Regions from separate parts of the Burkholderia lata genome, predicted to be linked through region 1. Evidence: predicted binding sites of a transcription regulator. Region 1 holds the regulator's gene; each other region holds the start of a gene.

Region 1 (6,914 bases):
ATCACGCGCTTGCCGTCCGGGAAGATGATGTGGTCGACCTGCGGCTTGATGTTTTCCCACTGGTACTGGCGGGTCGACGCGACGTCGATTTCCGAGTCGAAGTGACCGATGTTGCAGACGATCGCGTTGTGGCGCATCGCCTTCATGTGATCGTGGCCGATCACGTGGAAGTTGCCCGTGGCCGTCACGAAGATGTCGGCCTTGTCGGCTGCGTATTCCATCGTCACGACGCGGTAGCCTTCCATCGCCGCCTGCAGTGCGCAGATCGGGTCGATTTCGGTGACCCACACGGTGGCGCCCAGGCCGCGCAGCGATTGCGCGCAGCCCTTGCCCACGTCGCCGTAGCCCGCGACGACCGCGACCTTGCCCGCGATCATCACGTCGGTCGCGCGCTTGATGCCGTCGACCAGCGATTCACGGCAGCCGTACAGGTTGTCGAACTTCGACTTCGTGACCGAATCGTTCACGTTGAACGCCGGGAACGGCAGGCGGCCGTCCTTTTCCATCTGGTACAGGCGGTGCACGCCGGTCGTGGTTTCTTCGGTCACGCCCTTGATGTGCGCGAGGCGCGTCGAGTACCAGGTCGGGTCCGCGTCGAGGTGCTGCGCGATCGACTTGTACAGCGCGACTTCTTCCTCGTTGGTCGGCTTCGCGATCACCGAACGGTCCTTCTCGGCCTTCGCGCCGAGGATCAGCAGCAGCGTTGCGTCGCCGCCGTCGTCCAGGATCATGTTCGCGAATTCGCCGTTCGGCCATTCGAAGATGCGGTGCGAGAATTCCCAGTATTCGTCGAGCGATTCGCCCTTGAACGCGAACACCGGCGTGCCGGCTTCGACGATCGCGGCAGCGGCGTGGTCCTGCGTCGAGAAGATGTTGCACGAGGCCCAGCGGACGTCCGCGCCGAGCGCCTTCAGCGTCTCGATCAGCACGCCCGTCTGGATCGTCATGTGCAGCGAACCGGCAATGCGCGCGCCCTTCAGCGGCTGCTGTGCCTTGTATTCGTCACGGATCTGCACGAGGCCCGGCATTTCGGTCTCGGCGATGTTCAGTTCCTTGCGGCCCCAGCCGGCCAGCGCCATGTCGGCGACGACGTAATCGTTGGAAGCTTTGGAATCGATAATGGCGTTCATCACGCCCTCCTTTCTAAAAAGTTTCTAGATTGGTGACGTGAGCGCCGTTCAGGAAGCGGGGCCGACGCGGTTGTGCCGCACAAGCTGCTTGGTGAAGCCTTCCGAGCCTGGCGGACGCAGAGTGGTCCGTCGCAACGCTCCTCGGAAAGCGGAGAGGATTGTAGCAAATCGGCGCGCAGAATGCGCAAGCACGGCGCACGACTGCGCGCCGACGGCGCAAGCGCGCGGCGTCGGCGCGTGCAGCCGTCAAGAAAGGGTCAGGACTCCGCGCCGACCCACGCCTGTTCGCGCAGCCGCGCGCGCAGGCGCGCGACGGCCTGGCTGTGCAGCTGGCACACGCGCGATTCGCTCACTTCGAGCACCGCGCCGATCTCGCGCAGATTCAGACCCCGTTCGTAGTACAGCGACATCAGCAGCTTCTCGCGCTCCGGCAGCCGCTCGATCGCCTCGACGAGCGCTTCGCGCAGGTGCTCGTCGAGCAGCGCGGACAGCGGATCGGCGTGATCGACGCGGTAGCGGTCGAGGAACGGCTCGTCGTCGGCCGCGCGGTCGAAATCCTCGTAATAGATCAGTTGGCTGCCGTGCAGGTCCTGCAGCATCCCCTGGTACTCGTCGAGCGGCATGTTCAGGTGCTGCGCGATCTCGGTCTCGCTCGCCGAGCGGCCGAGATTCTGCTCGACCTGGTGCACCGCGTGCTCGACCTCGCGCGACGTCTTGCGCAGGCTGCGCGGCAGCCAGTCGTTGCTGCGCAGCTCGTCGAGCATCGCGCCGCGGATACGCTGGGTCGCGTAAGTCTCGAACTGCGCGCCCTGGTCTTCCTTGTAGCGGCCGGCCGCGTCCATCAGGCCGATCATGCCGGCCTGAATCAGGTCGTCGAGGTCGACGCTCGCCGGCATCTTCGCGACGAGCTGCAGCCCGAGGCGTCGCACGAGCGGCGCATATTGCGCGAGCACGTCGGCCTGGGACATCTTTCCTTGAGCGTTGTACATCATGGCTCTCTCCTTCCGGTGGCGTTCACGCGGCGTGTGCCGCGCCCGCCTCATACGACGGCTTGCCGCCCGCGTGCACGGCGCGGCCCGCACCCGAACGCGGGCGCATCGGCCAATACAGCAGGTCGGCGGCAATCTGCCGGTAGTCGCGCGCGGCGGCCGACGACGGGAACGCATCGACCACCACACGCATCAGCTCGCGTGCGTGTTCGACGAGCGGATCGGCGCTCACGCAGCCCGCGTCGGCGATCGACACCGTCAGGTAGCGGCTCGCAACGCCCGCGAGGTTGTCGAACGCGACCTTCGCGTCGGCATGGCTGCCGACGTGATTGGTCAGCACGCGGAACTGCGCGAACGCATGCGCGAAATGCAGCCGCTTCATGCACGCATACGCCTCGGTGATCGCCTGCGCGGCGACCCGCGTGACGACCAGCACGTCGTGCGCTTCGCGTGCGAGCGCCGAGAACGAACCGTCGGCGCCGATCTGCGCGTCGACGAGGACGATGTCGGCCGGCCCGTCGATGAAATCGCTCAGTTGTGCATCGGTGTAGCCGGTGCGTGCGAGCCGCGCGGCGGCGCACAGGCTGAAGCCGGCCGCGACCCGCGTGCGTTCGCCGTCACGCAGCCACGCGCCCGCCAGCGTCGCGCTGGCCGAATGCACGTCGGCTCGCTCGTCGACGACGAGCACATCCTTGCCGAGCGACGCGAGCGCCGCCGCGAGGCTCACCACGGTGGACGTGCAGCCGACACCCGCCGGCCCGCCCGTCACCGCGACGATGCGCGATGCGCGCCCGGCCAGCAGGCGCCGCAGCCCTTCGGCCTGATCGATGATTCGTTTATCCAAATCGCACCTCGTGCAGCTCGGCGGTGGAACGTGCGGTCAGTGCGGAAAGCAGCGTCGGCATGTCCTCGTCTTGCGGCACGAAGGGCGAGCCGTCGCGCGGTACACAGAACGCGCTCTTCAGCAGGAATTTGGTCGAGGCGACGTACAGGTTCTCCGGCACCTTCTGGCCGGTCGACACGTAATGGATCGGCAGCTTGTAGCGGATCACCGTGTCGAGCACGCCGCCGAGGTGGGTCGCCTCGTCGAGCTTCGTGAGGATGCAGCCGGCCAGGTCCGGATGCTCGCCCGCGCTGCGGTACGCCTGCACGACTTCGTTGAGCGTGTCGCCGTGGCTCGTCGCGTTGAGCAGCAGCAGGCGCTGAACCGGCGCGTTCGCACCGTGCAGCATCGCGATCTGGTCGGACACCGCGCGGTCGCGCTGGCTCATGCCGATCGTGTCGATCAGCACGATGTGCTTGTTGCGCAGCTCGGACAGCGCCAGTGCGAGGTCGCCCGCATCCTTCACCGCGTGCACGGGCACGCCGAGGATCTTGCCGAAAATGCGCAGCTGCTCGTGGCCGCCGATCCGGTAGCTGTCGGTGGTCAGCAGCGCGACCTTGCTCGCGCCGAAGCGCATCACGCAGCGCGCAGCGAGCTTCGCGGTGGTGGTCGTCTTGCCGACGCCCGTCGGCCCCATCAGCGCGAACACGCCGCCGCGCTCCATCAGCGCATCTTCACTTTCGAGCACCGGCAGGTTCGACGCAAGCACCGACTGCGCCCATTCGGTGGCCTGTTCGAAGGTCTGCGCGCCGTCGCCGGCCGGCATGTTGTCGACCAGCATCCGCACGAGCTGCGCGGAGAAACCGGCCGCGAACAGGTGCTTCGTCAGCGCGCCATGCACGGCGCTGCGACGCTGGCGGTCGTGCCACATCAGGCTGTCGAACTGCTCTTCCATCATCCCGCGCAGCTCGCCGAGCTCCTGCATCACCGTATCGTTGACGATCCGCTCGATGCGCGACTTCACGGCGTCGGCCACCGCGGCGGCGGCGTCGGCGGACACGCGCGTGCGCTCGGCCGCCTTCGCGGCATACGCGGCGTTCGCGTTCGCGTTCGTGTCGGGCGCGCGGGTGGCGGCGGCCGGCATCCGGCGTTCGGCGTCGCGCACGATGTCGCGTGCCCACTCGGGCGGCGTCGCGCTCGCGGCGGCCTGCGGGGCCGGCACGCTCGCCTGCGGCGCGGCGGGCGTTGCCTGCGCACGCGCCATCAGCGCATCGCGCTGCTGCGTCAGGCGCTTCGCGTGCTCGACCAGCCACGGTGCGGGTTCGGAAGCAGCGGCCGGGGCGGCGGCAGTCGGGGCGGCGGCGGAAGACGGCGCCGCCGCGGCCAGCGCAGCGTCATCGATCGCCGAAGGTTGCGCCACCGTGTCGTCTGCTTCGGCGCTTGCGCCGAACACCGACGAGAACACGTCCGGCAGCCCGCCTTCGCCTGCTGCATACGGATTGACCGCCGGACGGGCCAGCGCCGCACCCGGGCGCGACACGATGCCCGGCACGGCGGCGGCCGGCACGGATTCCGGCATGCGCGGCGCAGCGATGCGCGGGCGCACCGCAGCCGGCGGCGCCACGGCGGCCAGGTCCGAATCTGCCAGTGCGACGATTTCCACGCTGCCGTCATCGAGCGTGCGGTTCGACAGCACGACCGCGTCGGCGCCGAGTGCCTCGCGCACGAGACGAAGTGCGTCGCGGCTCGTTGCGCCGGTGAATTTGCGAATGTTCAAGCGGAACCCCCGATGACGTTAACGACTTTGATCGTGCGTGTGTCCGGCACTTCGGCATACGACAGCACTTTCAATTGCGGCAGGCTGCGGCGCAGGAAACGCGCGAGCATCGCGCGCAGCGCGTGCTGCACCAGCAGCACGGGCGGCAGCCCGAGATTCTGTTGACGCAGCATCGCCTGTTGCGTGCCGGTCAGAAGGTTGTGCGCGAGGCCGGGTTCGAGGCCCGGGTTCGCGCCGGTGGCGAGCGCCTGCGACAGCACGCGCTCCAGATTCGAGTCGAGGCCCATCACCTGCATTTCGCCGGCGCCCGGATACCACTGCTGCGTGATCGCGCGGCCGAGCGACAGCCGCACCGCGGCCGTGATCTCGAACGCGTCGCCGCGGCCCGCGTGTTCGGACACGGCCTCGAGGATCGTGCGCATGTCGCGGATCGGCACGCCTTCCTCGAGCAGGTTCTGCAGCACCTTCTGCAGCGTCGTCAGCGAGATCGTCTTCGGCACGAGGTCCTCGACGAGCGACGGCGCGTCCTTGCCGGTGCGCTCGACGAGCGACTGCACTTCCTGGCGGCCGAGCAGCTCGGCCGCGTGCTGGACGACCAGATGGTTCAGGTGCGTCGCGACGACCGTGCTCGCGTCGACCACCGTGTAGCCGTACACCTGCGCCTGTTCGCGCATCGCGACGTCGATCCACACGGCCGGCAGCCCGAACGCGGGATCCTGCGTGACGGCGCCCGGCAGCGCGGCCGTCACCTGGCCGGGGTTGATCGCGAGCCACTGGCCCGGGAACACTTCGCCGACGCCGATCTCGACACCCTTCAGCGCGATCCGGTAAGCGTTCGGCCGCAGTTCGAGGTTGTCGCGGATATGGATCACCGGCGGCAGGAAGCCGATTTCCTGCGCGAATTTCTTGCGGATGCTCTTGATCCGCTTGAGCAGTTCGCCGTCGCTGTTCTTGTCGACGAGCGGAATCAGCCGGTAGCCGACTTCGAGGCCGAGCGGGTCGATCAGTTGCACGTCGTCCCAGGTCGCCTCGTGGCTGTCCGACGGCAGCACCGCGGGCGGTGCGATGTCGGTCAGGTCGCCGGCCGCCTTGCGGGCCGCCGCGCGCTTGGTCTGCGTGCGGGCCAGCCAGATCGCGCCGCCGCCGAGTGCGAGGAACGCGAAGTGCGGCATGCCGGGGATCAGGCCCATCAGCACGATGATCGCGCCGGTGATGTTCAGCACGCGCGGGTTCGTGAACAGCTGGCCGGTGATCTGCGTGCCGATGTCCTCGTCGGTCGCGACGCGCGACACGATCACGCCGGCCGCGGTCGAGATCACGAGCGACGGGATCTGCGCGACGAGGCCGTCGCCGATCGTCAGCAGCGTGTAGTTCGTGCCGGCCGCGGCGAAACTCATGTCGTGCTGGACCATCCCGACGATCAGCCCGCCGATCACGTTGATCGCCATGATGATCAGGCCGGCGATCGCGTCGCCGCGCACGAACTTCGACGCGCCGTCCATCGACCCGTAGAACTCGGCTTCCTGCGACACGGCCAGGCGGCGCTTGCGGGCCTGCTCTTCGTTGATGAGGCCCGCGTTCAGATCAGCGTCGATCGCCATCTGCTTGCCGGGCATCGCGTCGAGCGTGAAGCGCGCGGACACTTCGGCGATCCGCCCCGCGCCCTTCGTGATCACCATGAAGTTGATGATCATCAGGATCACGAACACGACGATGCCGACCGCGAAGTTGCCGCCGACGAGGAAGTGGCCGAACGCCTCGATCACCTGGCCGGCCGCGTCCGGGCCCGTGTGGCCTTCGAGCAGCACGACGCGCGTCGACGCGACGTTCAGCGACAGGCGCAACAGTGTGGAGAACAGCAGCACGCTCGGGAACGCCGCGAAGTCGAGCGGCTTCATCGTGTACATGCTGACGAGCAGCACCATCACGGACAGCGCGATGTTGAACGTGAACAGCAGATCCAGCAGCATCGGCGGCAGCGGCAGGATCATCATCCCCAAAATCATGCAGATGAGGATCGGGCCCGCGAGCGCGCGCAGGTTGGTACCCGCGAGCACGTTCGGGCGCTTCGCGAACAGGCCGGTCGGGGTGCTCATGCCACACCTCCCTTACCGAGCGTGTCGTCCTGCTCTTCGCGTTCGTCTTCGGCGGACACCGACGAGCCCTTGTCGAGGTCGGCCGGCACTTCCAGATCG
Region 2 (6,914 bases), 390 kb from region 1:
GTGCGATCCGGCGCGCGTGCGCATCGAGAAGCTCGGGATGAACGTGACGATCTGGCAGGCGATGGCCGACTGGCTGGTCGCGCACGGCAGCCGGCTCGCACGGGTCGGCTACGATGCGCTGCGGATCAGCGTCGGGCAGCGCGATCGCCTGTTCGAACAGACGCAGGCCGCATCGCTCGACTGGACGAGCCTCGCCGACCGGGAAATCGATCGCGCGATCGCGTTGCCGGGCTGGGTCGTCGAGCGGCCGATCTTCGAAGTGCCGGAATCGGCGACCGGCCTGAGCGTCGCGCAGAACCTCGACACGCTGAACCGCCAGCTCGCCGCGCATACCGGCGCGCCGGACGGCAAGACGGCGTTTTTCTCCTGCGCGTCGGACGACCTCGCGTATCTGCTGAACAGCCGCGGCTATCACATCCCGAATGCGTCGTCGCACCTCGGCTTCCTGTTCACGGTCGGCCAGCAGGTGGCGTTGTTCCTGCCGGAAGGCTGCGACCGCTGCGAAGTCACGCTCGCGTCGTATCCGGCGCTGCACGTGATCCGGCGCGATGTCGCGGCGCTCGAGCGCTTTCTCGCCCAGTTCGACGTCGAGCACGTGTGCTACGGCTACGAATCGGTGAACTGCGCGCTCGTCGACGCGGTGAAGCGGGTGTGGCCTCAGGCGCAGCATGCCGACTTCAACCCGGTCGAGGCGATGCGGGCCGGCAAGACGCCGGCGGTGCTCGACCGGTTTCGCGACGCGTTCGCGCGCAGCTCCGCGGCGATCGCCGAGACGATGCGCTGGGCGAAGGCCGGCGAGCCGGGCACGCGCCACACCGAATACGACCTGGCGCGCACGATCAACGACGCATACGGCGCACGCTCGGCGGTGGCGCTGACGTTTCCGTCGATCGCGGCGAACGGCGCGAACAGCGCGTTCGCGCACTACACGGCGGCGAGCGCCGACGTCGAGCTGACGGAAGGCGAACTCGTGCTGCTCGACAGCGGCGCCTATTACGAAGCCGGCTTCGCGACGGATTGCACGCGCGTGGTGCTGCGCCGGACCGACCCGGATACGGTCGCGCAGCCGTGGCAGCGCGAGATCTACACGGTCGCGCTGAAGGCCTGCATCAAGGGGCTCGTCACGCGCTTCCCGAGCACCGCCAAGGGCGGCGACGTCGATGCGCTCGTGCGGCAGGTGTGCCGCGACCACGGCCACGATTTCGGCCACGGCACCGGGCACGGCGTCGGGATTCACGTACACGAGGGCGGCGTCCGGTTCGCGCCGGGCGCGAAGTACGGGCTCGTGCCGAATGCGGTGATTTCGGTCGAGCCGGGCATCTACGTGCCGGGCAAGGGCGGCGTGCGGATCGAGAACATCGTGATCATCCACCGGGACGACGCGCAGCCGGATACCGTCACGTTCGAGAACATCGTGACGGTCGGCTACGACTGGGACCTGATCGATCTCGACCTGCTCGACGACGACGAGCGCGCGTACCTGCGCGACTACGAGCGGCTGTGCGTCGAACGCGGCACGCAGGTCACCGCGTGTCCGCTGCTGTAAGCACCGCCGCCCGCGCCGGTCAGTTCAGCAGGCGCGCACGCACGAACGGCGCGATCCGCTCGGCGAGCCACGCGTGCGTGCGCGTGGTCGGGTGCAGCGTGTCCCAGAACACGAAGCGCGCCGGATCGCGGCAGTCCGCGCGCGGCGTCTGCGCGCTCAGGTAGGTGAGCGACGACGGTTTCGGGATGTCGAGGCATGCACGCTTCGCGTCGTCGAAGCCGTACTGGGCCGGGTGGCTCAGCAGGTCGTCGAACAGCGCGTACGCATCGAACACCTCGAGCCGCAGCGTCGCGCCGTAGCGGGCGCGCAGCGCGGCGGCCGCGTCGGCGAGGCGCTGGTTGTAGTCCTTCACCTGCGCGGCGACGCTCGCGGTGTCGGTGCGGGTCGCGAACACCGGCGCGCGCGACACGTCCGGCAGCGTGACGAGCATGATCCGCGTCGCGCCGGCCGCGGCGAGCCGCTCGAGGCTGTCGCGCACCGCATTCGCCGCCTGCTCGGGCGAGCGCCCGTAGTTCACCAGATCGTTGCCGCCTGCGAACACCGCGAACAGCGTGTTGGCGGGCCGGTAGTCGGGCGCGCGATCCATGTATTCGCGCCACGAGTCGATCTGCTGCACGAGGCCCGGCACGACGAGATACTGGTCGGTCGCCGCGCCACCGATAGCCCAGTTGTAGAACGGCAGCCGCAGCGTGTTCGCGAGATATTCGGCCCACACCGGGCCGTTGCTGAAGCGTCCCGCCTGCCAGCTCGTGCCGTTCGGCAGCTTCCACTGGCTCGCGTTGAACATGTTCTGCGTGTCGGACAGGCTGTCGCCGAACACGATCAGCTTGTTGACGCGCGCGTCCTGCTGCGCGGCATCGATGGTCCACACCGTGTAGTTGAACGACAGCGCGTTGTTGGCCGCGACCGCCTGCACGAGGTCGGTCTTGATGCCTTTCGCGGCCAGCGTCTTGCGGCACACGTCGGCGAGCGCGTCCTGCGACGTCGTGCTGTAGAACATGTTCTTCCACTGCCTGATGCCGTCCGCCCACCAGTAGCCGGACACGCGATACCAGTCGCCGCCGGCGGGGTTGCGCGCCCATTCGTAGGTCGAGGCCGGCTTCAGCGGATCCGCGTCGATCCGGTACCAGCAGCGCAGGTACGTGTAGGTGTCGGACCCGCGGCGCGACGCGCGCTGTGTCGTGCCCGGCGTGCCCGGCGCGCTCGAGGCGGCCGGCGGCACGATGTCGGGGCCGGCCGGCGACAGCGACATGTCGCCCGTCGGCGTGGGCAGCGGCGCGGGGCCGGCGGCCTGTGCGACGGGGAGCGTCAAGGCGGTGCCCAGCGCCGCGACGGCGGACACGGCGGCGACGCGGTGTGAAAACGGAATGCGGAAATATGGCATGCGGCCCTCTTCTGATTGTTGTGACGGGACGACGGCGCGGCTGCGCGGCCGTGTATCGGAAGGGACCGTGAGTGCCGGGCTCGGGCCCGGTCTGTCGAAACGTGAGATGCCGCGCAGGGCGGCGAGAGGCGGAACGTGCGGTGGCGGCGCTGCCGCCGATCAGTCAGTCAGTGAGTGCTTCAGCGCGTGAGAGCCGACACGCGGCCGTCGGCGCCGTAGATGCCGGCCGGCGCGGGCGCCGAGCGCAGGACCGCGAGCGCGCGCTCGTTGTAGTCCATCCGGATCCGGATCAGCATCCCGTTGTTCGCATTGGCCTGGCGCGCGCGTTCGGCGGACTGCTGCAGCAACTGCCAGCGGCCGGCGAGGCGGGCATCGCGCTCGGCGGCCTGGTCCATTCCCTTCTTGCCGGACGGAAAGCCGAGGGCGGAAAGCTGCGTGTCGCGCGTGCGTTCGAGCTGTGCGAGCCGGTCGATCAGCTCGGTTTTCTTTTCGACGATCCCGGGCAGCATCTCGAGCGGCTGCGCCATCGTCAGCGCCTTTTCCTCGTACGCGAGCAGGGACGCGAACGCCTCGACCGTCGCGTGTTCGTCGTTGACCGTGGCCAGCAGCTCTTCTCTCATCGCGTCATGCTCGTCGCGCCGGCGCGGGTAGCGCCGGCAAACCGGGGGGGGGGGCGGGCCCCGCGAGGCCCGCTTCAGTTGCCCGGGCGCTGCTGCTGCAGCAGCTCTCGGGCGGTATTCAATACGCCGTCGGCGATCTTGTTCGCGTCGATCGTCAGCGTGCCGTTGTTCAGCGCGTCCTTGATCGACTGGACCAGGCCCGTGTCGATATCGCCGTTGCCGGACGCGGATACCGAGCGCAGCTGGCCGGACAGACCCGACAGGTTCACGCTCGGGTCGCCGCCGGTCGACCCGCCGTCGGCCGCCTGCGCGGACGAAGACGAAGCCGCGCCGGATTGCGCACGGGTCGCGCCGTTGCCGGTCGGCGCCAGGGGGCTCGGGTTCGGAGTGGAATCGATCTTCACGATGGGTTTCCTGTTCGGTTTGACCCAGATAACGGCCGGGTCGGCCCGAACTTTAGCATCGCGAGCCCGAAATGCCCCGAATAAACAATTCTTTACATTCTTGGGGCGGGATCCGCCCCTACAGCGGAATTTCCACGGTGCCGGCGTCCTTGACGATCGCCGTGACGATCTGGCCCGCCGCCATCCGCACCCGCACCGACTGGCCGGGCGCCGCATTCGCCAGCGCGCTGCCCTCGGCCGAAATCGTGAAGCCGGGCCCGGCCGCGACCACCCGCACCGTCTGGCCGGCCGACACCGACGCCGCGCTCTTCAGCATGTCCTGCCGCAGCGGCAGCCCGGCCGAGATGCGCGCGAGCGCGGTCGCGCCGATCGCCTGCGCCGGATCGGTGATCACCGCGAGCGGCAGCACCGTCAGGTCGCCGTCGCGGGCGACCAGGTCGGCCGCGGAAAGCGGCTCGCCGGGCGCGATCTGGCGCGCGGCGACGTAGTAGGTGGCCTGCACGGTGACTTTCGCCTGCAGGTAGACGGTCCACGGCCGCTCGCCCGCGCAGCGCACGCCGACCGTCGTGCGGCCCCACAGGCGTGCGCCGGTCGGCATGAACGGTTCGAGCGTCGTGCACGCGGCGAGCCCGCGCGGAAACGCGGTCGTGACGGTCGCGGTGGTCTTGCCGGGCAGGCCCGCGACCTGTTGCTGCAGGAACGCGAGGGCCGCGCGGCGGATCGACTCGGGATCCTGCTGGCCGGGCGGCGTCGCCGGCTGGGCCGCGTTGGCGGCATTGGCCGCCGGGGCCGGGCTCGCGGAAACCGGTACGGCGCGCGGCGCCGGCGCGGCGGACGCGGCGCGGGCCGCCGCCAGGCGCGCGGCCATGGCCTGCTGCGGGGTCGGTCGTGCGGGATTCGATGCGGGCTCGGCCGTGCCGGCGACGACCGTCGCGATCGCGTTCGGATCGGCGGCGCGCGGCGCGCCATATCCGGTTCCGGTTCCGGCGTTCATGCGGGCGGTCGCGTAGACGGGGCGAGGCGCCGGGGCCGGCGCAGGGGCGGGTACGGCAGCCGGCGGCGGGACGGTCGTCACGACCATCGTGCCCGCGGGTTGCGCCGCGTAGCCGGTGCCGGACGCGCCGGCAGCGGCGCCCGTGCTGCTCGCCGCGCGCCCGGCGTCGGGCGCCACAACCGAACCCGGCGCCATCGCCGCATTCCCGCCGCTCGCCGCATTGGCGTGCGCGAGCGCGGTTTCGGCCGTCTCGCCGCGCCCCGGAATCACGATCATCCCGTCGTCCGCGTGCGCGGCCGGGGCGGCGATCCACAGCGCCGCGGCGAGCGCAAACGCACGCCGGACGTGCGTGAGCCGCCCGTTCCTTCCGCGAAGTGCGCTGCCAGTCATCGCTGTATCCCCGATCCGTTGCTCCGCTTCGCATTCTAGGGAGCGGGGCGGTCGCGCAAACGATGAATAGAGGGGGCCTTTGCCGCGTTATTCGCCCGATTGCCGGTTGCGTCCGACGCCTACCATCGCTGTCATGGAAAAAAGCCTCTCGAGTCGCCATCCGGCGCGAGGGGCGTGCAGCGCTTCATACGGAGAGACGCACACATGCTGGACAAACTCGATGCGGAATTCGCGTTCGGCCGACAGGCGCTGGACGTACGCGCCTACCGGCAGGAACTGCTGTCGTCGAACATCGCGAACTCCGACACGCCCGGCTACCAGGCCCGCGACGTCGATTTCGCGTCGACGCTCGCGCGCTCGCTGAAGCAGACGGGCGGCGGCCTCGCGCCGAGCAACGCGGCGCAACTGCCGATGGCGCAGCCGGCCGGCGTGACGAGCGGGATGTCGATGGTGTCGACGGCGGCGGGCCACATGGCCGGCACCGCGAAGCTGATCCCGACGGGCGGCCCGTCGGACGACTACGGCCGTGCGCAATACCGGATGCCGCTGCAGCCGGCGCTCGACGGCAACACGGTCGATCTCGACGTCGAGCGCGTGCAGTTCGCGAACAACGCGCTGCACTACCAGACCGGGATGACCGTGATGACCCAGCAGATCAAGGCGATGATCGCCGCGATCACGTCGAACCAGTGACGGCGCGTACCGCCGCCGAATCCGAGCAAAAGGAGCTTCCATGCCCTCGTTGATGAACATCTTCGGCGTCGCCGGCTCGGCGCTGTCCGCGCAGTCGCAGCGCCTGAACGTCACCGCGTCGAACCTCGCGAACGCCGATAGCGCAACCGGCCCGGACGGCAAGCCGTACAAGGCCAAGCAGGTCGTGTTCGCGACCGACCCGATCGGCGGCGCACGCACCGCGTCCGGCCAGGGCGTGGGCGGCGTGCGCGTGACGAAGGTGATGGATGACCCGTCGCCGATGAAGTCGACCTACGACCCGTCGAACCCGGCTGCCGATTCGAACGGCTACGTGCAGATGCCGAACGTCGATCCGGTGCAGGAGATGGTGAACATGATCTCGGCGTCGCGCTCGTACCAGGCCAACGTCGAGACGCTGAACACCGCGAAGACGCTGATGCTCAAGACGCTGACGATCGGCTCGTAAGCCGCGCGTCGACCGACCTTACAGACTCGACAGTTCCGACAGTCCCGACAGAAGGCCACCCAGGATGACTTCCTCCAACACGACGATCGGCAGCAACGGCACGAACGTGTCGAACCTGCCGACCGACACGATGAACACCAACAAAGTGTCGACCAACGGCACGTCGGCGAGCGACCTGCAGGCGACGTTCCTGAAGCTGCTCGTCACGCAGTTGCAGAACCAGGACCCGACCAGCCCGGTCGACAGCTCGCAGATGACGTCGCAGCTCGCGCAGATCAACACGGTGAGCGGCATCGCGCAGCTGAACACGTCGCTCACGTCGCTGTCGACGCAGCTCACGGCCGGCCAGCAGACGCAGGCCGCGCTGCTGATCGGCACGAACGTGCTCGCACCGGGCAACGCGGTCGCGGTGAAGAG
Region 3 (6,914 bases), on a different replicon from region 1:
TCGCTGAAGTCGCCGGCGACGGTGTCCGAACACGGCGGGCAGAGCGGCGGTGGCAGCGTGCTCACGCCGGTCGGCGAGGAGATCATCCGGCTCTATCGCGGGATCGAGGAGCGGGCTTACGCGGCCTGCGCCGACGACATCGCCGCGCTCACGAAAATGGTGCGGCGTTAAGGGCGCACTGAGTGCGTGCTTTCCCGCGGGGCTGCTTCAGGCTGACGACGGGCTTTCACCGGCCCATGACGGGCAGTGCGCAAGGGATGCGACGACGAGTACCAGGGCCTAGCCGTGCCGCAGGCAGAAGCGCGATGCGTCGCCCGTGGCGGCATCCGGCACGATGACATCGCGTGCCTGCGCATCGAGCCGCCCGATCAGTTCGACGAAGCTGGCGACGCTCGCCGTCCGCAGCGGGTAGTAGGCGATGTGATGGCGTTCGCAGATGCGCTTGAGCAGGTTCATCGAATCGTGGTCGATACAGTCGACCGGGAACACGACCATGTTCGCGCCCGGTAGCGCCGCCGCCAGCAGGCCCTTGCGATCCTCGATGCCGCCGTCGTGCAGCGTCATCTCGCCGCCCGCCGTTTCGACGATCCGCTTGATCGCGCGGTTCGAGCCGGGGCGCCCGCCGACATACACCAGACGCGTACCCTGAAGGATCGACAGCGGATCGGCTGCGCGTTCGGCCGGATCGTCGGCCGATGCCTGCACCGCCTGTTCGATCGCGCTCGCTTCGGCGCGCAGCGTTTTCACCATCGCCATCAGGTCGTCGAGCCGCGCGCGCATCGCGCGGGCGCTTGCCTGTTCCGCGGCTATCCGCTGCTCGGCTGCCTCGCGGCGGCTCGTGTGCAACGCGAGCCGTTCGTCGCGTGCGGCCAGCGCTTCGCGTAGTTCGTGCACTTCCTCACGCAAGACGTTTTCAGCCGCCAGCGGCTGCGCGTTCTGGCGCGCGGCGAGGGCATCCCGTTCCTGCAGCGCCGCGTCGCGCTGCGCGCTCATTTCCTGCAGGCGCGCCTGCTGCCGTTCGATCTTCGCGTGCAGCGCCGCATTCTCTTCCTCCAGCGCGACCAGCCGCCGGATATCGGCGCGATTGGCCGAGCCGACCAGGTGCGACAGCATGTGCAGGTCGCCGAACGCGGCCTGGCGTACGCCCATCGTCGTGCGCGGATGCGTCATCAGCGCCCAGTACGCGGGCGGAATGTCGCCGCTCTTCAGCGCTTCCTTCCAGCGTGCGAGGAGTTCGTTCGCATCCTTCGCGCTGTCGAACGCGCGGATCGCGCCGGCGTAGCGCTCGTCGAGCGCCTTGTGCAACGCCTTGGCGCCGGCCGTGCCGTCGATCGCGAGCTCGACGGCCGCGTGATGGATCTCGAGGTCGGTCGCGTGCTGGCGGTCGAGGTCGGTGAACTTCGGCACGAGCCTGCGCAGTTCGTGCGTGGTCAGGCAGGTGCCGATGATCGAGCAGTGCAGGTTCGCATCGAGCTCGGACAGGCGCGTGCGGCGCTTCAGCTCGGTCAGTTGCGCGCGCGACGGCGCGCAGCATGCGTCGACCCGCACGCCGGTTGCCGCGGGCAAATTACCGCCGGGTGACGAGAGATCCGCCGTGCGGGCAAGGCGAAAGGGCGGAGCGTGCATGTTGACCTCTATCCGGCGTGGTCGAGCCGGAGACGGATGCGCGAAAGATTTTCGAAATATACCACGGAATATAACGCACGAAATTCCGGGGAAATCACGGAGCAAGGCTGCGTGGCGTGGTCAGCAGAGCACGGTTGAATGGTCGGCGAGCGGCAGTGCGGCAGGGGCAGGGGCAGGGGCCGGGGCTGCGGCCTCGGGCGAAACGGCGGGCGATACCGGCGCGTGACGCGCCATCACGTACTCGACGCACAGCCCGACGAACAGCACGTCGACGCGCTCCAGCGCGGCGACCGCGTCGCGCATCGCCGCCGGGTCGTTGCTGAACGAGTCGGAGAACACGTCGTCGCGTGTGCGTTCGAGGCGGCGCGCGTGGCTAATCACCCGTTCGAGCTCGGGCAGGCGCGTGAAGCGGGCGGCGCGGGCTTCGTCTTCGAGCGTCGACAGCAGTTCACGAAAACCCAGGGCGGACAGCGCATCGTCCGGCGTGTCGTCGGCGTGCGCGGCCGAGAACATCCGGATGAAGCGCACGACGCTGCCGCGCAGGCGCCGGAACGCGTCCACGACATCCGTGACCTGCTGCGCGCGTGCGTCGCTCGACAGCGGCCTGAGCGCGCTGATCTTGCGCGCGAGCGGCTGTTCCCGTGCGGCGCGCTGCGGGGCGCGATCCGTCGGCGTGCGGGGCATGGCGAGTCTCCGGAAGTGCAGGTGTCGATATATTCTACGGAATATATCGACTACGCAGAAAAAGACGGCACCGCGGGTGAGACACGGTGCCGTCAACGGCCTGAGCGGCCGACTGGTCAGTCGATGGGGCTCACGGCTATTCCGACCGTGGCCGTGAAGCGGACGGACATGCTGCCGGGCAGGAGGACCTTGCGCGTGGCCGGACATCTCCGGCCCAAGGCCGTCGCGAACGCGCTTAATGCTGCCGCGTAACCGCGGCGGGCAGCACGGCGGCCCGGGCGCCCGCCGTTTCGTCCACGGTCGTCCGGCCGCCGTCGTGAAAGAACGCCTGCTCGGCCGCATTGTTCATTACGAGGATGCTGATGCGGCGATTGGTCGGCTCGTCCGCCACGTTCTTGTCGAGCGGCAGGACATCCGCGAGCCCGCGCACCTGAAGCAGCTTGTCTTCCCGCAACCCGCCCGCCACCAGCGCACGCCGCGCCGCGTTCGCGCGATCGCTGGAGAGCTCCCAGTTCGAATAGCCGGTGGAACCGTCGGGATACGGCGTCGAATCGGTATGCCCCGCAATCGATACGCGGTTTTCGACATCGTCGAGCGCCGTACCGATCTGGCTGAGGATCGCGGTGGCATAGCTTTCAGGTTGCGAACTGCCCGACGCGAACATCGGGCGCTTGAGCGAATCGACGATCTCGATGCGCAAGCCCTCGTTGGTGATCGCGATCCGGATCTGGTCCTGATACGCGCGCAATGACGGGCTTTGGGCAATCGCCGCGGTCAGTTTCGCCTTCAGCCGTTCGAGCTTTTGCGTATCGACGATGCCGGCGAGTGCGGCGGGCGAGCTGGCCGGCACCGGTTGCGCTTTCGTGTCGATCGCCGGCGTCGGGTCGGACATGTCGCGGCCGCCGCCTTGCACGACGCTCGGGCGCGGCGCCTGCGCGTCCTGCCCGCCGGACAGGAGCGTCGACAGCGGCGTGTTGAAGTAGTCCTCGATCCCCTGCTTGTCGTACTTGGAGACCGAGCCGAGCAACCACATCAGCAGGAAGAACGCCATCATCGCCGTGACGAAATCGGCGTACGCGATTTTCCATGCGCCGCCGTGATGGGCGTCGTGGTCCTCGCCTTTCTTGCGGCGCACGACGACGAGCGATGCCGCGACGGACTGTTTCGACGGGGTGGAGCGACTGTCGGCCATGGCGCCTCCGTTACGCGGCCTTGGGCGACTTCGTCGCGCGGACGGCCTCGTCGAGCTCCTTGAAGCTCGGGCGATCGGCCGTGAACAGCACCTTGCGGCCGAATTCCACCGCCACCGGCGGCGCGTAGCCGCTCATCGACGCAAGCAGTACGGCCTTCACGCACTGGAACGGCTTGGCCGCCGCGCGGCCCTTCGCGTTGAGCAGATCCGCGAGCGGACCGACGAAGCCATACGCGAGCAGGATGCCGAGGAAGGTGCCGACGAGCGCGCCGGCGATCATCTTGCCGAGCACGGCGGGCGGCGCGCCGACCGAGCCCATCGTATGCACGACCCCCATCACCGCGGCGACGATACCGAACGCCGGCAGGCCGTCCGCCATCTTCTGGATCGCATTGGCCGCGACCGACGCCTCCGCATGGTGCGTATGCAGTTCCTCGTCCATCAGGTCCTGCATCTCCAGCACGTTCACGTTGCCGCCCGACATCATCCGCAAGTAATCGACGATGAAGTCGAGCAGGTGATGGTCTTCGAGCACATGCGAATACTTCTGGAACAGCGGGCTTTGCTCGGGCGCATCGACGTCGGCCTCGAGCGCCATCATGCCGTCGCGGCGCGCCTTCTGCAGCAGCTCGTACAGCAGCGCGATCAGTTCGACGTATTGCTGCTTCGTGTAGCCGCCGCCCTTGAAGCAGGTCGGCAGGGTCTTGATCGTCTTCTTCAGCGTCGTGACCGGATTGCTGACGACGAACGCACCCAGTGCGGCGCCGAAAATGCACAGCAACTCGAAGGGCTGCAGCAACGCCGGCAAATGGCCGCCCACGCCGACAAAACTGCCGATCACCGACCCGATGACGACGATCCACCCGATGGCTACAAACATGATTACCTCGTCCGCGACTTGCGCTGCTGCATCCGTTGTTCAAAAGCGAGCGGGGCGCCTGGCTGCCCCGCTCCATGCCCGCGATGGCGCCGATTCGCTGCAAGACGACGTCGATCGGCGGGTGTTGATGCAATAACGGCGATCGTCTGGACAACTGAACCCGTGATTCCACGGATCACGCGGGATGCATGCGTGGCACACGTTTGCACCTGCCGTTCTGCGCGGTTTTCTTGATCGAAGTCAAAAAATGCGCGGCCATCGCGTGAACTCCAGGACGGATGGGCGCGGAAAACGGGGAGGGAGTGATGCAATCCTCTCCGGAAAGGGACGCCGCGGGAGGCCGGGGAACGCGGCGCGCATCGCCGGTTGAACGGCGGCGGCCGCATGCCGGCAGGGTTTTCATCAGGACATCCGGGGCGCCGCACGATCCATCATGGCGAAAGTGCTGTCGCAGCCAACCGCAGGAGGGCGCGCCGTGACGTCCGATCCCACTCTCACGACCGCCTTCGTGTTCGCCGGCGGCGGCAGTCTTGGCGCGATCGAGGTCGGCATGCTCCGCGAACTGGTCGCGAGCGGCGAACGGCCCGGTTGCGTCATCGGCGCGTCGGCGGGCGCGATCAATGCCGCCTATTTCGCCGGCCGCCCGGACGCGGACGGCGTCGCGATGCTTGAAGCGCTGTGGTGCAGGATCCGCCGCCAGGACGTGATGCCGTTCTCGATGCGCAGCCTCATCGCGATGCTGCTGCGCAACCGGCCGCATCTGGTCGAGGCCGATGCGCTGCGCCTGCTGCTGGAAAAGAACCTGCCGTACCGGCGGATCGAGCAGGCCGCGTTGCCGCTCCATATCGTCGCGACCGAGGTGCTGAGCGGCCGCGAAGTCGTGCTGTCCGCCGGCTCGGTGGTGGACGCCGTGCAGGCCAGCGCGGCGATTCCCGGCGTGTTTCCGTCGGTCAGCATCGACGGTGTGGAACTCGTCGACGGCGGCGTCGCGAACAATACGCCGATCTCGGTGGCGGTCGCGCTCGGCGTCAAGCGGATCGTCGTGCTGCCGGCCGGGTTCGCCTGCGCGTTGCGCGTCCCGCCGCGCAGCGCGATCGCGCATGCGACGCATGCGCTGACGCTCGTGATCGCGCGGCAACTGGTGCGCGATCTGGAACTGTATGCGGCGCGCGCGCAAATCCATGTCGTGCCGCCGCTCTGTCCGCTGGAAGTGTCGTCATACGATTACTCACAGTGCGCGCAGCTGATCGACAAGGCCGCGGAACGCACGCGCGCGTGGATCGATGAGGGCGGGCTCGCGGCGTGCGCGATTCCTGGCCCGCTGCGCGAGCACGATCATGCGGCGGCGCTGTCGCATTGACGGGGGCTCGCGCGCCGTGCAAACGCATGATCGATGCACGCCGGTTTCCGGGGCCTCGCTCCGTCAATCGGCAAAAAAAAAGCGGCACCGTGCCACTAGACACGGTGCCGCCAACGGCCTGAACGGCCGCACTGGTCAGTCGATCGCGTGCATCGCGTGGCGTAGTTCCTGATAGCTGCGCAGCCCTGCCACGCCGAGTTCGCGGCCGATTCCGCTGAGCCCGAAGCCACCCCAACACACGTGCGGGTAGATGAGCTGCGGCGCGTTGATCCACACGAGCCCCGCGCGCACGCGCTGCTGGAATTGCTTCGCGATGGCCGCATCGCGCGTCACGACCGTCGCGACGAGCCCGTAGCGCGTGTCGTTCGCGAGTGCGATCGCTTCGTCGTCGGTACGGAACGATTTCACGCATGCGACGGGGCCGAACACTTCGTCGGTCCACAGCGGGTTGTCGGCGGCCGGCTCGGCGATCACGACAGGCGCCATGAAGAAGCCGTCGCCGCCGGCATCCGCCACGCGGCCGCTGAAGGCGACGCGTGCGCCCGCATCGATGCCTTGCTGGAGCATCGCTTCGACGCGCGTACGCTGCGCGGCGGAGATCAGCGGCCCCATCGCGACCTGTTCCGCGGCCGGCGGCGCGACGACGAGCGCACGCACGGCCGTTTCGAACGCGGCCATGAAGCTGCGGTACACGCTGTCGTGCACGAGGATGCGCGCGGTGGCCGAGCACATCTGGCCTGCGTTCGTGAAGGCGCCCGCGACCGCGAGCGACACCGCGACGTCGAGATCGGCGTCGTCGCGCACGATCAGCGACGACTTGCCGCCGAGTTCGAGCGTCACGCGCTTCATGTCGACGGCGGCGGCCTGCATGACCTTTCGGCCGGCCGCGGTGCTGCCGGTAAACGAGATCTTGTCGATCAGCGGATGCGCGGTCAGCGCTGCGCCGACCTCGGCGCCGCCGTTCACGACGTTGACGACGCCGGCCGGCACGCCGGCTTCGGCGACGATGTCGAGCAGCGCGTGTTCGGTGGGCGACGTGAGTTCGGACGGCTTCAGCACGACGGCGCAGCCGGCCGCGAGCGCGGGTGCGAGCTTCCACGCGGTCGTGACCATCGGGAAGTTCCACGGCATGACGAGCGCCGCGACGCCGACGGAATCGTAGAAGCGTTCGG

The links. The regulator FliA, encoded in region 1, starts transcription of late flagellar genes. The targets are predictions, from matches to a motif close to CTAAAGTTTNNNNNNNNNNNGCCGNTA.
Region 2: flgM (flagellar biosynthesis anti-sigma factor FlgM) is a predicted target of FliA. The motif match lies at 3,984-4,010, and genes of this name have one in related genera.
Region 3: motA (flagellar motor stator protein MotA) is a predicted target of FliA. The motif match lies at 4,516-4,542, and genes of this name have one in related genera.

Annotation. Positions count from the first base shown of each region.
Region 1 covers NC_007510.1:228,153-235,066, reverse strand. The annotation lists gene ahcY (adenosylhomocysteinase) at 1-1,130, opposite strand, end outside; S-adenosyl-L-homocysteine riboswitch at 1,163-1,279, opposite strand; gene BCEP18194_RS06925 (RNA polymerase sigma factor FliA) at 1,388-2,122, opposite strand; gene BCEP18194_RS06920 (flagellar biosynthesis protein FlhG) at 2,145-2,963, opposite strand; gene flhF (flagellar biosynthesis protein FlhF) at 2,956-4,719, opposite strand; gene flhA (flagellar biosynthesis protein FlhA) at 4,716-6,815, opposite strand; gene flhB (flagellar biosynthesis protein FlhB) at 6,812-6,914, opposite strand, start outside.
Region 2 covers NC_007510.1:3,536,447-3,543,360, reverse strand. The annotation lists gene BCEP18194_RS22035 (M24 family metallopeptidase) at 1-1,546, shown strand, start outside; gene BCEP18194_RS22030 (SGNH/GDSL hydrolase family protein) at 1,566-2,930, opposite strand; gene BCEP18194_RS22025 (flagella synthesis protein FlgN) at 3,110-3,550, opposite strand; gene flgM (flagellar biosynthesis anti-sigma factor FlgM) at 3,625-3,954, opposite strand; gene flgA (flagellar basal body P-ring formation chaperone FlgA) at 4,073-5,338, opposite strand; gene flgB (flagellar basal body rod protein FlgB) at 5,543-6,031, shown strand; gene flgC (flagellar basal body rod protein FlgC) at 6,072-6,497, shown strand; gene BCEP18194_RS22000 (flagellar hook assembly protein FlgD) at 6,562-6,914, shown strand, end outside.
Region 3 covers NC_007511.1:3,158,453-3,165,366, reverse strand. The annotation lists gene BCEP18194_RS36680 (winged helix-turn-helix domain-containing protein) at 1-171, shown strand, start outside; gene BCEP18194_RS36675 (DUF2325 domain-containing protein) at 280-1,626, opposite strand; gene BCEP18194_RS36670 (hypothetical protein) at 1,747-2,310, opposite strand; gene motB (flagellar motor protein MotB) at 2,546-3,502, opposite strand; gene motA (flagellar motor stator protein MotA) at 3,513-4,382, opposite strand; gene BCEP18194_RS36655 (patatin-like phospholipase family protein) at 4,816-5,742, shown strand; gene BCEP18194_RS36650 (aldehyde dehydrogenase family protein) at 5,878-6,914, opposite strand, start outside.